One region of the Streptomyces sp. NPDC020801 genome, then DNA from elsewhere that is predicted to be linked to it. Evidence: riboswitches for the same ligand, from Rfam matches in the RefSeq annotation. Region 1 holds a riboswitch; each other region holds the start of a gene.
The links. A riboswitch is a leader RNA that binds a small molecule or an ion and turns the genes downstream of it on or off. The one in region 1 is predicted to bind cyclic di-AMP.
Positions count from the first base shown of each region.

Region 2: it holds a riboswitch for cyclic di-AMP, as region 1 does, so the genes downstream of both, ACH4UM_RS00545 (transglycosylase SLT domain-containing protein) here and ACH4UM_RS32335 (NlpC/P60 family protein) in region 1, are expected to answer to the same signal.
Region 3: it holds a riboswitch for cyclic di-AMP, as region 1 does, so the genes downstream of both, ACH4UM_RS27740 (C40 family peptidase) here and ACH4UM_RS32335 (NlpC/P60 family protein) in region 1, are expected to answer to the same signal.

Region 1 is NZ_JBIRST010000020.1:108,961-114,702, reverse strand. It holds gene ACH4UM_RS32345 (PP2C family protein-serine/threonine phosphatase) at 77-1,537, opposite strand; gene ACH4UM_RS32340 (SAM-dependent methyltransferase) at 1,585-2,397, shown strand; gene ACH4UM_RS32335 (NlpC/P60 family protein) at 2,717-4,339, opposite strand; cyclic di-AMP (ydaO/yuaA leader) riboswitch at 4,348-4,523, opposite strand; gene ACH4UM_RS32330 (hypothetical protein) at 4,650-5,742, opposite strand, start outside.
Region 2 is NZ_JBIRST010000001.1:114,249-119,990, reverse strand. It holds gene ACH4UM_RS00555 (outer membrane lipoprotein carrier protein LolA) at 1-516, opposite strand, end outside; gene ACH4UM_RS00550 (polyprenyl synthetase family protein) at 1,063-2,073, opposite strand; cyclic di-AMP (ydaO/yuaA leader) riboswitch at 2,849-3,036, shown strand; gene ACH4UM_RS00545 (transglycosylase SLT domain-containing protein) at 3,041-3,523, shown strand; gene ACH4UM_RS00540 (HAD family hydrolase) at 3,623-4,429, opposite strand; gene ACH4UM_RS00535 (FAD-dependent oxidoreductase) at 4,565-5,742, opposite strand, start outside.
Region 3 is NZ_JBIRST010000015.1:82,751-88,492, reverse strand. It holds gene bioB (biotin synthase BioB) at 1-753, opposite strand, end outside; gene ACH4UM_RS27760 (8-amino-7-oxononanoate synthase) at 901-2,028, shown strand; gene ACH4UM_RS27755 (DUF397 domain-containing protein) at 2,066-2,296, opposite strand; gene ACH4UM_RS27750 (helix-turn-helix domain-containing protein) at 2,325-3,185, opposite strand; gene ACH4UM_RS27745 (ATP-binding protein) at 3,398-3,856, shown strand; gene ACH4UM_RS27740 (C40 family peptidase) at 4,001-4,474, opposite strand; cyclic di-AMP (ydaO/yuaA leader) riboswitch at 4,478-4,693, opposite strand; partial or broken gene ACH4UM_RS27735 (hypothetical protein) at 5,032-5,345, opposite strand; gene ACH4UM_RS27730 (ATP-dependent Clp protease proteolytic subunit) at 5,354-5,742, opposite strand, start outside.

The DNA of each region.
Region 1 (5,742 bases):
GCCGGCGACCGGTAGCCGGTAGCCGGTAGCCGGTGGCCGGTTGGGTCGGCCAGTTCTTCCCCGATCCCCCGGTCGTTCAGTTCTTCCCAGGTGTCAGCTCGGCCAGCAGCAGCGTCCGATCGTCCCTGACGTCGTCGGACGCCGAGACGTCGAGCAGCCGGCGGCACAGCGCCGGCAGGGCGTCCGGGCGCGTGATGTCCGGCAGGCCGGCGGCACCTGCGTCCAGGGCGCGGGCGAGCCGGGTGATGCCCTCGTCGATGTCATGGGTGCGGGACTCGACCAGCCCGTCGCTGTAGAGCAGCAGCAGGGTAGGTTCGGACAGGTGCAGCACGGTCGGCTCGTAGCGGCCCGTGCCGAGCCCGAGCGGCAGTCCGGCGCTGGCCAGGTCGACCCGCTCGGCCGGGTTGCCGGGCCCGCGGAGCAGCGGCGGCGGGTGCCCGGCGCCGACGAAGGTGCAGGTGTGCGCATCCGCGTCCCACTCCGCGTACATGCAGGTGGCGAACGAGGCGCCGGGGGTGTCGCCGGCCACCGCGTCCAGCCGGTCCATGAGCTCGGCCGGGCCGATGTCGAGCGCCGCCAGGGTGCGGACGGCCGTCCGCAGCTGGATCATCGCCACGGCGGACTCCGGCCCGTGCCCCATCGCGTCACCCACGATCATGGCGAGCCGCCGGCCCGCCCGGGGAAGGACGTCGTACCAGTCCCCGCCGATCACGTCGTCCTGCCCGGCCGGCCGGTAACCGTGGGCGACCCGGCAGCTCTCGAAGGCCTGCCCGGTGTCCGGGAGCAGGCTGCGGCGGATGGCGAGCGCGGTGCGGCGCTCGCGTTCGTAGCGCCGGGCGTTGTCGAGCGCCACGCAGGCCCGCGCGCCGAGCGACTCCACGGCCACCGCCTCGGTGCGCGCGAACGGCTCCTTGTCCGGCCCGCGTGTGCAGGCGATGAAGCCCACGGCCGTGCCGCGCAGCCGCAGCGGGACGATCAGGAAGGAGGCACTGCGCAGCAGGGCGTCCACCCCCGCGTCGCCCCGGCCGGTCCTGCGCAGCCGTTCGAAGGTGTGCCCGTCGACGCCGTCGAGCAACTGCGTCTGGCCGGTGGCGAGGGCGCGCGCGTACGGCGTCTCGCGGGGGAAGACCAGGACCTCGCCGACCGGCAGCAGGTGCTCCCAGTCCTCCGAGGTGTCCGACCCTATGCGCAGGGCGAGTCGGCGGGCCTCGATCTGCGGTGGATCGGCCGCCCTGCGCCCCTGCTCCTCCAGCAGCCAGCGCTGGAGCAGGTACACCGAGGCGGCGTCGCAGAAGCCCGGTGCGAGGGCGTGCGCGACGTGCCGGCCGGTCAGGTGCAGATCGAGCTCGGAACCGATGGCGTCGGCCGCGGGGGAGAAGTACGACCGGCGGCGCAGCGGCGCTGGGGAAGGAGCGTCGTCGGGCTGACTGCGTTCTGTGTTCCGCAGGGTCGTTGCCTTCCGGGTGGGGCCGGTAGCGGTGGGGGCGTCCGGCTGTTGCGGGCCGTCGGGCGGTGCGTCGTCGTATGCCGGGGGCAACTATATGATGCCCAGTCAAGGTCACCGAGCAGCAGGGGGAGTTGGTCATGCCGGACGGGGACGGGCTGCCACGGGGCGTGGATCCGGGCAAGGCCAGTGTGGCCCGTATGTACGATGCCATGCTGGGCGGCGAGCACAACTTCGCCATCGACCGGGAGGCGGTGGCCGCGTTCACCGCGATCGACCCCCAGGTCCGCACCCTGGCCCGCGCCAACCGCGCCTTCCTGGGCCGTGCCGTGCGCTTCCTGGTCGACTCCGGCGTGCGCCAGTTCGTCGACCTCGGCTCCGGCATCCCCACCCAGGGCAACGTGCACGAGGTCGCCCAGGCCGCCGGCCCCGGCGCCAAGGTGGTGTACGTGGACAACGACCCGGTCGCGGTCGCGCACAGCGAGGCGCTGCTCGCCGACAATCCGGACGCGGCGATCGTGGCCGCCGACATCCGCAGACCTGCCGAGATCCTCTCCTCGCCCCGGGTGCGGGCGCTCATCGACTTCGGGCAGCCGGTCGCCGTCCTGATGATCACGATTCTGCACTTCGTCACGCCCGAGGAGGATCCGGCCGGCATCGTGGCCGCCTTCCGGGACGCACTGCCTGCGGGCAGCTGGCTGGCCCTGACCCACGCCACGGACGAGGACCGCCCGGACACGGCGGCCGCCGTCGGGCAGTTGTACCGCGACCGGGCCACCTCTCCGGTGACGGCCCGCTCCCACGACCAGATCGGGGCCCTCTTCGACGGCTTCGACCTGGTGGACCCCGGCCTGGTCTACGTCCCGCTGTGGCGCCCGGACCGGGCGGAGGAGATCCCCGAGAACCCCTCCCAGTACTGGGTGTACGCCGGAGTGGGCCGCAAGAGCGCCTAGCTCGCCGCGCGGGCGGGCCGTGCGCCGGTGCTGCGATCGGAAGGGTTCACCGGCTTGCGACGCCCGGCACGGCACCTCGCCGCGTTGTCGCAGCACCCGGGTACGTCCAGTACGCGGGCGATGCTCCGCCTTGCGATGCACCGCACCGGACGCCGCGAGCTTTCCGGCAAACCCTTCCGGCCACAGCACTGGGCGCACGGCACCGACCAGCCCGCGCCCGGCGCACGGCACCGACCAGCCCGCGGCGGGTGCCGGCCGCGGCACCCGGGCCGGCGTGCCGGGCCCGAGTGCCCGCCCCGAAATCTTCGGTCACGGGGCCTCAGGCGGGCCGGATCGCGCTGTGGATGGCCTGGGGGCCCGCGAAGAAGATCGACTCCTCGCGTATCGGTGCCCCCGGACTCGGGGCGTGGACCATCGTGCCGTTGCCGCCGTAGAGGCCGACGTGGCTGACGTCGCCGTGGAAGAAGACCAGATCCCCGGGCCGCAGCTCGGCCAGCTGGATCGGGGCGCCGGAGCCGGACTGCTCGTAGGCGGTACGTGGCAGTGCCACCCCGGCGACCCGCCAGGCGGTCTGGACCAGGCTGGAACAGTCGTACGAGTCCGGTCCGGTGGCGCCCCAGACACACGGCCGGCCGATCTGCGCACGGGCGAAGGCGAGCGCCTTGACGGCCTTCCTCTCGTAGGCCGAGGCGGCTGTTGCGCCGAGGTCCACGGCTGGGGCGGGGGCGGTGGGCGCGGTGGGGGTTGCGACGGCAGGGACACCGAGGGGAACACCGGCGTCCGCGGCCGGTCCCCGGCCGCCCGTCGGGCCGGAGTCGAACAGCGCGGTGGCGCCGAGTGACGGGACGGCGTCGTAGGAGGGGGCGAAGGAAGCGGCGGCGTCGAAGGAGGGGGCGGCGTCGAAGGAGGGGGCGGCGTCGAACGAGGGGGCCGTCCCGGGAGACGGTGACGTGCCCAGGGCCAGCGGCGTGCCGAAAGCCGGAGACGCGCCGGGTGCGGCGTACGAGCCGGCTGACGCATACGTGCCCGGTGACGACGGCGTGTCCATGAGCGCGGTCGCGTCCGGGCGGGCGGCCGTGTCGAGGGATGCGACGGGCTGCGGCGGCCCCTGCGCCGGTCCCTCGGAAGGAGCGGTCCAGGATTCCTCGGCGGTGGACCAGGATTCCTCGGCGGCGGGCCGGAGCCCCCTCACCGAGGCTAGCCAGGACTCCTGCTCGGCCGGCCGGGCCCCGGCCACGGCGAGCGGCTGCGTGGCGTGCGGTGCGGCCTGCCCGGACAGCAGCTCGCGGGCCCGGGTGAGCTTGCTCTGCAGCTGGTCCTTGGAGGACCGCAACGCGGGCTGCCAGGGCCGGGCGGCGGACGCGGACGACGCGGCGCCGGCGGCCTCCGTCCGCGGCTCGGGCACGGCGGGCAGCGCCGCCAGGGGCGCGGCGGGCAGTTCCGCGACCGGCCCGGCGGCCACCGCGGTGGCGGCGGGCCCGGCGGTCAACTCCGGTACGGGCCGTGCCGTGGCCGTCGTGTCCGTCACTCCGGCGGTCAACTCCGGTACCGGTCTGGCGGGAGCCGAAGCCGCGGGGCCGGCGGTCAGTTCCAGCAGGGACGGGCCGGTCCCCTCCGGTCCAGGTGTCCGCGGACCCTCCACGGGGCGCCTCCGCGGCCCCGCACCCCGGGAGTTGGCGGGGTTCGGCCGGCGGCCGGGCGGCAGTGCGGCGGGCACGCTCGGCCCCAACTGGGCACGTGCCACGTCGAACCACTGCTTGGCCACGCTCTCCAGGGTCGGATCGGCCCGCCTGGCGGCGCCCCCGAGCGCCGAGTCGGGCCTCGTACGCCCGCCCTTGCTCATCGCGCGGGTGGCGTTGTAGTTCCCCGTGGCGGTCTCGGCCTGGTCGTAGAGGCTGTTGATCCGCCGCTCAACCTCGGGCGAGGGTCGTTCCGGCGCCAATGAAGACGCACTCCTTCCGTAGCCCGCCTACCGGGTCAGCTGTCGGGTTCGGGCGGGTGGTGCTTCGGAAGGCGTGCCCTACGTCCCTTGCGCCGATGGGCGGTTGGGCCGATTCACCCCAATGTCGGTCGGGTCCCCGGCTCCGGCCGGCCGCTGGGCGGACCGGACTCGGCGGAGGTCGCACGATCCGACGGGACTCGCCGGAGGCAATCGTGCGGCCTGGACGTCAACTTAGCGAACGTGTGTGCCTCGTGTGAAGGTTGAAGGGCGAAATGTCCGATACGTTTTCGTGACCTTTCCGGGTCGGGTGTCACCAGCCCGTCAGCAGCAGGTGGTTGAGCAGCAGCGCAAGCAGGGTCTGGGCGGCCAGCCAGCCCCGGGGGCGGGTGAGCAGGGCGCAGGCCGGAAGCAGCCACATCGCGAAGGGGAGCCAGATGCGTTCCGTCTCCGCCTTGCTCATGCCGGAAACGTCGGCGGCGAGGAGCGCGAGCAGGGCGCAGAGCACGAGCAGGCCGAGGCGGGCCTCGGCGGTCGCCGGACCGCCGGCCGGGCTCGGCCCCGGCTTCGTCCTCCGTCCTGCATCCGGGGTCGTGGGGTTGGTCTTCGGGCCTGCATCCGGGGTCGTGGGGTTGGTCTTGGGGCATGCATCCGGGCTCGTGGGGCTTGGGCTCGCTCCGGCATCCGGGCTCGCGGGGATCGGGCGCGGGCCGGTGTTCCAGGCCAGGACTCCCCTGCGGTGGCGGACCGTCGCGGTGCCTGCCCGGAACAGGCCGGCCGCCGTGGCCGGCCCCGTGATCAGCACGGTGCAGGCCAGGTTCGCCCACACCCAGTAGCCGTAGGGCCGGATGCCACCGATCCCCTGGTAGTACCGCGTGACCAGCAGCCGGTAGGCCTCCCACCAGTTGAAACCGGCGAGCGAGAACAGCACCGGCACGACGGCCAGCCCGGCGAGGAGCAGCGGCAGCCCCCGCAACAGCGCCCCTGCCCGCACGCGCCCCAGCAGCACCACGCCCGCCCCGATCACCGCGAACAGCGTGAGGCCGTACGACAGATAGCAGGTCAGGCCGAACAGCAGCCCTGATCCGAAAGCGGCCGCCGCCCGGGTTCCCGGGCGCGACCGCCCCGCCACCGCCAGGGCGAGCAGCGCGACGGACCAGGCGGCCGCGGCCGCGAACCAGCCGTCGGCCGACGCGCCCACCCACACCGCGGCCGGTGCCGCCACCAGGAAGGGCGCGGCCCGGCGCGCCAGGTCCTCCCCGGCCAGCGTACGCACGGCCACCAGTACGGCCACGCACGCCGTGGCTCCCAGGGTGATGCACCAGGCGCCGGCCCAGCCGCCGCCGCGCAGTCCGGCGCGGTCGAGCAGGACGAAGGTGAGCGTCGCGGCCGGGGGATGGCCGGCG
Region 2 (5,742 bases), on a different contig from region 1:
CGCGGTGCCGTGGTAGACCTCGTTCGACTTGCTGTCGTAGCCCCAGACGTTCTTGCCGTTGTGGATGAGGCTGTACTCGGCCGCGCTCTCGATCAGCGAGACCTTCTGCCGGTCCTGGCCGTCGGCCGCGACGCGCAGGGTGTGCGTGCCGGCGGCGAGCTCGGTCAGCTTGGACGTCGGGTCGGCCGACGATCCGTCACCGCCCTTGGTGGCGCCGGAGAGCAGGCCGCTCTCCAGACCGCCGAGGTTCGGCAGCCCGAGGTCGGTGCTGACCTTGACCGTGCCGGACAGCTGCTGGACGTCCGACTTGGCGATTTTCTCGATGAGTTGCTGCGCGGTGATCTTCGGCAGGTTGGGGTCGCCGGAGTCGGCGAGCGCCGGGACGAGACCGATGGTCGCCGCCGCCACCCCCACCACCGCGACCGGGACGACGTAGCGCGCGGCCTTGCGCCGCCCCGAGCGCAGGTCGTCGACCTCCTCGGCGCCGGCGCTGTCGTCGGATTCGTACGGTGCCATGTGTGCCCTACCTCCGTCGTCGGCGGCGGCTTTCCATCTGTACCGGGTCCACCCCGAGCCGCCATTCTCACCCAAATCGGTGAGGAGTGGTGTTGTCCGTGGTTTCCATCTGACCAAATCGTCCGCGCGAAAGCGTCAGACCGCGGAGCCAACTCCGTGTACGTCTGGGGTATGACGCGACGGCGCCGCGCCTCCCCCGCCCCGTAGGGGACACAAGGCGGAAGACCGGAGGCGGAGCACGGAGGACGGAGTGGTGGGTGCGAAGGATGGTCGGGGCACCGGGCAGGAGAACCGGGACAGGGTGCTGGGAGGCCATGCGGAGTCGCGGCTCGGGGTGCGCGGGGCGACGCGGGGTGCGCGGGGCGACGCGGGGCGCGCGTGGCGGTGCCGGACGCGCCGGATGCGCCGGATGCGCCGGGACGCGGGATGCGCCGGGACGCGGGATGCGCCGGGACGCGGGATGCGCGTGGCGCTATGGGGTGCGGGATGGCGGTGCAGGGTGCAGGGTGCGGGATGGCGGTGCGGGCCCGGCGTGGGCCGGCAGGGTCACCCCGCCCGGTGGACCACCGCGTCGCACAGCTCCATCAGCGCCACCTTGGCGTCGCACTCGCGCAGGGGGGCCAGCGCGGCGCGTGCCTCCTCGGCGTAGCGCACGGTGTCCCGCCGGGCCTGCTCCAGCGCCGGGTGGACCCGCAGCGCCGCCAGGGCCTCGGCGTGCCGCGCGTCGTCGCTCAGGTCGGAGTCCAGCAGCTCGCACAGCGCGAGGTCCTCGGCCAGCCCCAGCCTCGCCGCGCGCTCACGCAGCCGCAGCACCGGAAGTGTCGCGATGCCCTCGCGCAGATCCGTCCCCGGGGTCTTCCCGGACTCGTGCGAGTCGGAGGCGATGTCCAGCACGTCGTCCGCCAGCTGGAAGGCGACGCCCAGCCGCTCGCCGTACTGCGTCAGCACGTCCACGACCGTCTCGTCGGCCCCGGACATCATCGCCCCGAACCGGCACGACACGGCCACCAGCGACCCCGTCTTGCCGCCCAGCACGTCCAGGTAGTGGTCGACGGGGTCCCGGCCGTCCTGCGGGCCCGCCGTCTCCAGGATCTGCCCGGTGACCAGCCGCTCGAAGGCCACGGCCTGCACCCGCACCGCCTCGGGACCGAGGTCGGCGAGAATCTGCGAGGCCCGGGCGAACAGGAAGTCGCCGGTCAGGACCGCCACCGAGTTCCCCCAGCGGGTGTTCGCGCTGGCCACCCCGCGCCGCACGGCGGCCTCGTCCATGACGTCGTCGTGGTAGAGGGTCGCGAGGTGGGTCAGCTCCACGACCACGGCCGACGGCACGATGCCCGGCGCGTACGGGTCCCCGAACTGCGCCGCGAGCATCACGAGCAGGGGGCGGAACCGCTTCCCGCCCGCCTTGACGAGGTGCTGCGCGGCCTCCGTGATGAAGGGAACCTCGCTCTTGGTGGCTTCGAGCAACCCTTCCTCGACAGCCGCCAATCCGGCCTGGACATCGGCTTCGAGAGCCTGGTCCCGCACGCTCAGCCCGAACGGCCCGACGACGGTCACGAGGGGTCTCCTGTCTGCTGGTGTCTGCTGGCGATTACACGGTTTGTCGATAGGTCGCTGCCATCACTCGAGTCAGCGTATCCGGTCATGTTTCGATCACCGATAGCGCCCACCGATACAGGCCGGGCGGTATCGGATCACGCCCGATATGTTTTTGATCACCACGTATGAGTAGATATTTATCGACTTACCCCTCTCTACCCACCCTCTCGCTTCGTGTGCACGCACGCCTGCCGGTACACGCGTACGAGCGAGCCGCGACGTCACTCGACACGACGCCCGCCACGACGCCCGCCACGCCGACTCCACCCACCCGCCACTCGCCACCCTTGCGCACCCCGACCCACCCCGGCGCCGCCTCCACCCCGGTCACCCCCGGCTGCTCCCGGCGGCCCCGACCCGCCTCGGCCCACTCCCGGCCCGCACCCCGTCGCGCCCCGCCGCGCCCCGTCGGACTTCGGCCCCACACCGTCGACACCGGTCGGTCCGATTTACCCCTATTGAGATTCCAAGTCCCCTTGGCCGCAAATGCCCTTGGGTCGTTCAAACCGTGAGTTGGGTCACTCCCGCCCTTCAGTGCCACTCTCACCCACCCACCCCGCTTCCCCTTCCGCCGCACGCCAGTTGACCCTTGGCAGACGCAAAGGATCAAGTACCTCATACGCCTCAGATCAAGGTCAATTGGGGCGAGGTGTGAATCAGGCACTTGTTCTGGATATGTGCTCTCGCATACGTTCCCGGCCGTCGGGCGGACGCCTAATCCTGCCGCCGCCCGGGAACCCATCGACCGAACCACTCACGGCAGGAGCGGGGGACCCAGGTAAGCCGCCGGGCCGGACGTCGTACGTCACACTCGTACGCCGTGCCGGAACGGCTTGGGGTGAAGCCGTGCTCTTCGGAGCGCGGCCGGGCACCTCCCCGCCCGAACCCGACAGCTCACCTCGCAGGCGGTGGAGAGGAATTCCCCATGCCTGCAAACGGTCAGCGCCGTTCCCGTATAGCTCGTCTCGTCCGCGCCCTGGCCGTCAGCGGCACGGGTGCCGCCGTCCTCGCGCTTCCGCTCCTCGGTGCGACCAGCGCCTCCGCGGCCCCCACGACCTCCGCCCCGGCGGCCGGCACGGTCGCCTACCCGAACAACCTCGACGGCTGGATCCGGGCGTCGCTCGGGATCATGAGGCAGAAGGGCATCCCGGGCACCTACAACGGCATCTACCGCAACGTGATGCGCGAGTCGTCCGGCAACCCGCGGGCCATCAACCTCTGGGACTCCAACGCCGCCCGGGGCATCCCGTCCAAGGGCCTGCTCCAGGTCATCGACCCGACCTTCAGGGCCTACCACGTGGCCGGCACGTCGTTCGACATCTACGACCCGGTCGCGAACATCGCGGCCGCCTGCAACTACGCGGCCGCCCGCTACGGCTCGATCGACAACGTCTTCGGCGCGTACTGACAGGCGCGTAAGGACGGGCGTGTACTGGGCGCACACCGACGGGCGCGTACCGACGGGCGCGTACCGACAGCCCGCTCGACCGCCCGCCCGGTCGCAGCACTAGGGAAACAACCGCTCGAGGACGACGGCGATTCCGTCGTCCTCGTTCGACAAGGTGACCTCGTCGGCCACCGCCTTGAGTTCCGGATGGGCGTTGGCCATGGCGACGCCCCGGGCGGCCCACTGGAACATGGGGATGTCGTTGGGCATGTCACCGAAGGCGAGGGCACTCTCCCTGCCCAGCCCCAAGTGCTCGGCGGCCAGCGCCAGCCCGGTCGCCTTGGTGATGCCGCACGGCTGGAGTTCGACGGTTCCCGGGCCCGACATGGTGACCGTGGCGAGGGAGCCCACCACGCTCCGGGCGGCCGACGCCAACTCGTCGTCGGACAGCGCGGGATGGCGCAGCAGCACCTTGCTGATCGGCGCGCGCCACAGGTCGTCGCGCCGGTCGACCCGTACCGCGGGCAGGGTCGGGTGCGGCATGAGGTACCCCGGCTCGATGAGCGTCAGCCCGTCGGCCCCGTCCTGGTCGACCGCGGCGTACACGTCCCCCACCTCGGCCTCGATCTTGCCGAGCGCGGTCTCGGCGAGCTCGCGGTCCAGGGTGACCGACCACAGCAGGCGGCCCGCTCCGGCGTCGTAGAGCTGCGCGCCCTGGCCGCACACCGCGAGCCCGGTGGTGCCCAGGGCGTCGAGCAGCGCCCGCACCCTCGGCGCCGGCCGTCCCGTCACCACGAGGTGCCGGGCACCGGCCGCCGCCACCCGCGCGAGCGCGGCGAGTGACCGTTCGGACAGGGTGTCGTCGCCGCGCAGCAGCGTTCCGTCCAGGTCAGTGGCGATGAGGGCATATGCGAGGGAGGCGGCCATGATCAGAGAATACGGACCCGTCACCCCACCTGCCCAACGAGATCCGGACGACGGCGGCGCCCACCGTCTCCCGGGTCGGCTTCTCCCAACTGCCTTGCCACCAGCGGTGCTTCGGCAGCGAGGGCGGCGCCGCGCTCACCCGTGCGCCGCCACCAGGTGCCCGGCCAGCCGCGGGGAGGCGAACTCCGTGCCGCACACGAAGCGCATCACCGGGCCGTACGAGGCCGCCGCGGACAGGCCGGTGAAGTAGAGGCCGGGGATGGAGGAGACGTAGCCCGCGCGGAGTTTCGGGGCCCCGCGGCTGACCGCGAGCCCGGTGCGCAACTCGTGGCCGAGGAAGCCCATCGCGGCCATGTCGACGCGGTAGCCGGTCGCCGCGATGACATGGTCCCCGGTCAGTTCCCGGGTGCTGCCGCCCAGGGTGCGCACGGTCAGCGCCGGGCGGCCGTCGGTGGTCCCGGCGCTGACGATGCGGCTCACCTCGTGGACCGGCACGGTGCCCTCGAAGCGGTCGCGCAGCCACCAGGCGCCGAGCGGGCCGAGCACGCGGCGGACCAGGTAGTGGCGGGTGCGGGCCGGGAGGTAGCGGTAGGGGTGCGGGTAGTGGCTCAGCGCCCACAGCGACCAGGCGCGGCCGAAGGGCGACCCGGGGCGCAGCTTCGGCTGGGCCCAGGGCGGGGCGCCGAAGGCCACCTTGCCGCGGCTCCGTGACACCACCCGCACCCGCGCACCGGCCTCCGCCGCGAGGACCGCCGTCTCCAGTGCGGACTGGCCGGCGCCGACGACGATCAGCTCCTTGCCGGCGAAGGCACTCAGGTCGTGGTGCTGAGAACTGTGCGAGACCGGCCCGGTGGGTGCGGGGCCGTCCGGTGCGGCCGCGGCCAGCTCCGGCGGCAGATGGGCGAGGCCCGAAAGGCCCGTCGCGACCACGACCGCACGGGCGGTGAACTGCTCCCCGGAGTCCAGCTTCAGCTCGAAGCCGCCGCCCGGCCGCCGGTCCACCGACACCACCCGCACCCGCTCCAGCTCGGGCACCAGCTTCTGCTGGAACCACTCGCCGTAGCCGATGAAGGTCTCGACCGGGATGATGTCCTCGTCGGTCACCAATCGCTTGATGCCGGCCGCGTCGCAGTAGTCGACGAGGGTGTGGCCGCGCTGCGGGCAGCCGATGCTGGAGGCGACCGGGGTCGACTTCAGCAGCATTCCGGCGGGCATGTGGTCGCGCCAGCTGACCATGGGCTCGCCGAAGGCGCGCACGGGGGCGCCGCGCGCTCGCAGATGGGCGGCGGTGGACAGGCCGAACGGCCCGGCAC
Region 3 (5,742 bases), on a different contig from region 1:
GGTGAGGTTCCACTCCGTGGCGAGCGGGGTGCCCTCGAAGGGGATCAGGAAGTTCACCGGTACCGAGTCCGGGTCCAGCTCGCGCAGCGAGTAGACGACGTCGACGAGGTCCTCGTCGCTCTCGCCCATGCCGGCGATGAGCCCGGAGCAGGCGGACAGTCCGGCCGCGTGCGCCTTGTTCACCGTGTCCACCCGATCGGCGTAGGTGTGGGTGGTGGTGATGTCGCCGTAGGTGGACTCGGAGGTGTTGAGGTTGTGGTTGTAGGCGTCGGCCCCGGCCTCGCGCAGCCGCTCGGCCTGGCCGTCGGAGAGCAGCCCCAGACAGGCGCACACCTCGACGCCCTCGTTCTGGTCCTTGATGGCCTTGATGGTCTCCGAGACCCGGTCCACGTCACGGTCCGTCGGGCCGCGCCCGCTGGCCACCAGACAGACCCGCTTGGCGCCGCCGGCCAGCCCGGCCGCCGCGGCCTTGGAGGCGTCGCCGGGCTTGAGCCAGGTGTACTTCAGGATGCCGGCCTTCGAGCCGAGCCGCTGGGAGCAGTAGGAGCAGTCCTCGGGGCACAGGCCGGACTTGAGGTTGACGAGATAGTTGAGTTTCACCCGCCGGCCGAACCAGTGACGGCGCACCTTTCCGGCCGCGGCCACCACGTCGAGCAGGTCGTCGTCGGAGGTGGCCAGCACGGCCAGAGCTTCCTCACGGGTCGGCAGCTCGCGCCGAAGCCCCTTGTCCACCAGCGTGTTCAGCAGGTCCATGAGAGCCGATCCTGTCCTACCGGGCCGCCCGGGGCCAAGGAGAGTTTGCACAACAGAGACCCATCGACGTGTGGGTATTGCCACACCATGGGCGGCGGGTCGTCCCGCTAGGGTCTGTGCACTGCCTACAAAAGCCCCGGAGGACCCATGGCGTTCGGCTGGATCGACGAGCAGGCGGACGCACGCCGCCGGGCCGGACTCGTACGGACCCTGCGCCCCCGCCCGGCCGACTCGCCGCTGCTGGACCTGGCGAGCAACGACTACCTCGGGCTCGCCCGCCATCCGGAGGTGACCGAGGGCGCGGCGGCCGCGGCGCGTGCCTGGGGCGGTGGCTCCACCGGCTCCCGGCTGGTCACCGGCACCACCGAGCTGCACACCGAACTGGAGCGCGAGCTGGCCGCCTTCTGCGGCTTCGAGGCGGCCCTGGTCTTCTCCTCCGGGTACGCGGCCAACCTCGCCGCGGTCACCGCACTCGCGCCGCACGGCACGCTGGTCGTCTCCGACGCGGGCAACCACGCCTCGCTCATCGACGGCTGCCGGCTGGCCCGTGGCACCACGCAGGTCGTCGCGCACGCCGAGCCGGAGGCCGTGCGCAAGGCGCTCGGCACGCACGAGGGCCCGTCGGTCCTCGTCTCCGACACGGTGTTCTCGGTCGACGGAGACGCGGCACCGCTCGCGGAGTTCGCCGCGGTCTGCCGGGAACACGGCGCGGGGCTCGTCGTGGACGACGCCCACGGGCTCGGCGTGCTGGGCGCCGGCGGCCGCGGCGCCCCGCACGCGGCGGGGCTCGCGGGTGCCGGCGACGTGGTCGTGACGGTCACGCTGTCCAAGTCGCTCGGCAGTCAGGGCGGGGCCGTGCTCGGCCCCGCGCGGGTGATCGACCACCTGGTCAACGCGGCCCGGACCTTCATCTTCGACACGGGCCTGGCCCCCGCGGCGGCGGGCGCGGCCCTGGCGGCGCTGAGACTGCTGCGCCGCGAGCCGGAGCGGGCGGCACGCGCGCGTGCGGTGGCGAGTGAACTCCATGCGCGGCTGACCGCCGCGGGCCTGGAGGCGGTGCGTCCGGACGCCGCGGTGGTCTCGGTGCGCGCGCCGTCCCCGGAGGGGGCCGTGCGATGGGCGGCCGACTGCCGCGCCGCGGGGCTGGCCGTGGGCTGTTTCCGTCCTCCTTCCGTGCCCGACGGCATTTCACGGCTGCGGCTGACCGCCCGCGCGGACCTCTCCGGGGCGCAGATCGAACGTGCTGTGGCAGTCATCGGCGAGACGCGACCATGAGTCGGCGTGACACGGCCGTGCGTCGCCGGGTCCGGTTCTAGAAGCGGTGGACCGCGGCCGTGAAGTCCGCCCAGCTCCCGGGGGAGAAGAGCAGCGCGGGCCCGGCCGGGTCCTTGGAGTCGCGCACGGCGAGCAGTCCGGCCCACGGTCCTGAGACCGGCCGGGCCGTTTCGACGCAGTTGTTGGCTCCCGTGCTGTAGCTGCTGCGCAGCCATCGCGCAGCGGGCAGTTGGGTACTGGAAGGTACGTTCCGAGGCAGAGCAGACAAGGTGCCTCCTTGACGCGGTGGAGCGCCGTCACCTTTCCCGGTGTATCCCGGCGATGAAGTCCAACGAGTCCTCGGGCGAAAGGGCGTGGCTCCGAAGGGTGTCGAAGGCCTCGGTGTAGGCCTCTAGGTCTTCTTTCCGTTCGAGGTAGAGGCTACTCGTCAAGTGGTCGAGAACAACCACGTCCAGATCAGAAGTGTTCGAAAATGAGAAGATAACGAAAGGCCCTGTGAGGCCGATATGCGCCCCGGCGGCGAACGGCAGTACCTGAAGCCGCACTTGGGGCAGCCGTGCCGCCTCCGTCAGCCGCTCCAGCTGGCGCGCCATGATCTTCGGGCCGCCGATCTCCCGGCGCAGCACCGCCTCGTCCAGGACCGCGCTCAGCTCCAGCGGTGGCCGCGCCCGCAGCACGTCCTGCCGGGCCAGCCGCACCTCCACCAGCGCGTCCAGCCGCTCGTCGTCGAGCCCCTCCACGGCGGCCCGGGTGACCGCACGCGCGTACTCGGGGGTCTGCAGCAGTCCGGGGACGACCGAGGTCTCCAGGGTGCGCATGCCGCTCGCCTGTGACTCGAGACTGATGAAGTCCCGGTAGGTCGGCGGCAGTACGCCGCGGTAGGCGTGCCACCAGTGGTGCCGGCCACCGCCGTCGTCGGAGCCGGCCAGCACCAGCAGCAGCTCGCGCAGCTGGGCGTCCCGGACCGCGTACGCGTCCAGGAGTAACCGCACATCGGCCGGTTTGGCCCCGCTGGATCCTGTCTCGATCCGGCTGACCTTGGACTGGTGCCAGCCCACCAGGCGCGCCGCTTCACCACTGGTGAGACCCGCACCGGTGCGCAGCGCGCGCAGTTCGGCGCCCAGTTTCCGGCGGCGCACCGCGGGACCGTGCTGCATGGGCTACTCCTTACTCCTTCCGAGCCGCCCCGATACGGCCTGCCGTCGCAGAGTTCACCGCTTCGAGCGACAGATATATGCATATCTTGGTGGATCGCCACCCGGACCGGCGCGGTGATGGCAGTCTGACGGCGAAGCACCAGTCCGGGACCGTACTCGAACCATCCACTCCGTGTCGGACCGCGGTCCCGCGGGAAAGGGACGGCGTCGCCATGGCAGACCATCTGGAAGCATCCGTCACCTTGCCGAGCGATCCCGCCTCGGTCTCCGCGGCCCGGGCCTATGTGGTGAGCACCCTGGCCGAGTGGGGACTGCCGTCCGGGACGGACACCGCCGACACCGTCCGGCTCATCGTCTCCGAACTCGCCACGAACGCGGTACAGCACACGTTCGGGCAGTCCCCCACCTTCACGGTGGACCTCGTCCTGGAGCGCGACGAATGGCTGCGCATCGGGGTCACCGACAGCCATCCGCGGTTCCCGAAACGACTGCCGGCCGCCGTCCAGCAGGACAACGGCCGGGGGATGGTGATCATCCGGTGGCTCACCGCGGAGTGCGGCGGCAGGCTGACCGTGCGGCCCACCCGCGAGGGCGGCAAGACGGTCTGCATCGAGCTTCCGTGGACGGTCCCGGTCCGCCCGGTCACGACCGCGGGCCGGCAGGAACCTTAGGGCGTCGCGGCGGCCGGAACCGTGCCGCCGCGGCACGTGCGGTGGCCCGGGGGCGCCGGCCCGGGGGCGGTGGCTCCGGGGGAGGCGGCGGCAACCCGAGGGCGATGGCGGCGCGTCAGGGCACCGCCACCGCGCCCGGGCGGGTCAGCTGACCCGGCCGTACCAGACGCTGCGCGTCCAGATCTTCTGAAGCCTCACCACGTCCCCGGTCTTCGGGGCATGCCAGATCTTGCCACCGCCGGCGTAGATGCCGACGTGGTAGACGTACGAGCCCGAGTGGAAGAACACCAGGTCCCCGGCGCGGCGGTTCTTCGCGGAGATGTGATGGGTCTTGTTGTACTGCTGGGCCGCCGTGCGGGGCAGCCTCTTGCCCACCTTCTTGAACGAGTACAGCGTGAGTCCGGAGCAGTCGAACCGGCGCGGCCCGGTCGCTCCCCACTGGTAGGGGGAGCCCTTCTTGGACGCCGCGACCTGAAGCGCCTTCGTCGCCATGGTCGCGGCCGAGGCCTCGGACGCGACGCCCGGGACCACGATCGAGCCGCCCACGGCGGCAATGGTCAGGGCAGAGGCCGTACCGGCCCGGGCCATCAGCGACGGGACACGATTGAGCGCAGTCATGCGCAACCCTTCGTCAGCCGCCTGTGAAGGATGACCTGTCGGATTCGGGCTGGCGAAGTTGCCCGGCCGCGTCGAGACGCGGCTTCACCCCAAGGGCTGCTCGGCCCGGCCATGGCGTGACCGTGCCGGCGACCCGTCGTGCTTGGGTCCTCCACTCCTGCCGATCCACTCCTGTCGACCGGTCATCCGGGCGGCGGCAGGACTCGGCGTCCGCCCGGACCGCCCCGCCGCTGTGGCGGGGGCTTGTCGTCAGACAGGGATCTTCACCTACCGATGTCCGAAAATCCCAACGGAACCGGGGATTTGTGTTGTTACTCACCACTCACCCGTTCGGGTGGACACCCGCGCGCTCGAACGACTGTCTCCCTCCCCGATGACCCCCGGACCAGCACCGGAAGGTTCCATTCCGCCATTAGGGCAGCCGAGTTGCGCAACCGCGACGGCCGCAAAAAAGGAGGCGAATCTACGCCGGAAGGGGGTACGCCATTTGGTCCGTTTCGACTCACGGCCGGACGCCCCGTGTTCCGCCGTCGACGGGACGTCCGGCCGTGGGGACGTCAACTTGCGCAGGGCGGCGGCACGGTGACGCGGGCCGTGCGCCGCTCGCCGTCCAGGACGCGCAGGGCCCGCGCCAGGGTGGCCGTGTGCAGTTCGGTCTCGCCCCGCTGGTGCATCAGGGTCAGCGCGTCGCGCAGCTCGGCCGCCTTGGCGACCAGCGCCTGAGCGGCCCTCAGGCTCCGATAGGTGCCCCCGTGCAGGGCGGGGTTGACGCGGCCGGGCAGATCGGCCGCGTCGAGGTACGGTCGATCAGCTCCCCCTCCGCCCGTGTCAGCGCCGGCAGCGGCGGTGGCGGCGGCTCGGCCGGTGGCATCGGGCCGGTCACCTCGCGTCCGGCTCGGTGCGCGGAGCCGCGCGGTGGGGGACGACACGGTCCACCAGCCCGTACTCCAGCGCGCCCGCCGCGTCCAGGACCCGCTCCCGCTCCAGGTCCGCGCGCACCTGTTCCCGGGTGCGCCCGGTGTGCCGTACGAGCATGTCCGCCAGACGGGCCCGGACGCGCAGCAACTCCTCGGCCCGGACGGCCAGGTCGGACGTCTGCCCGCACACCGGCTCGGGCAGCGAGGGCTGCTGGAGGACCACGCGGGCGCCCGGCAGCGCGTACCGCTTGCCGGGGGTGCCGGCGGCCAGCAGCACGGCGGCGGTGGAGGCTGCCCGGCCCACGCAGACCGTCTCCACGTCGCAGCCGACGAAGCGCATCGTGTCGTGGA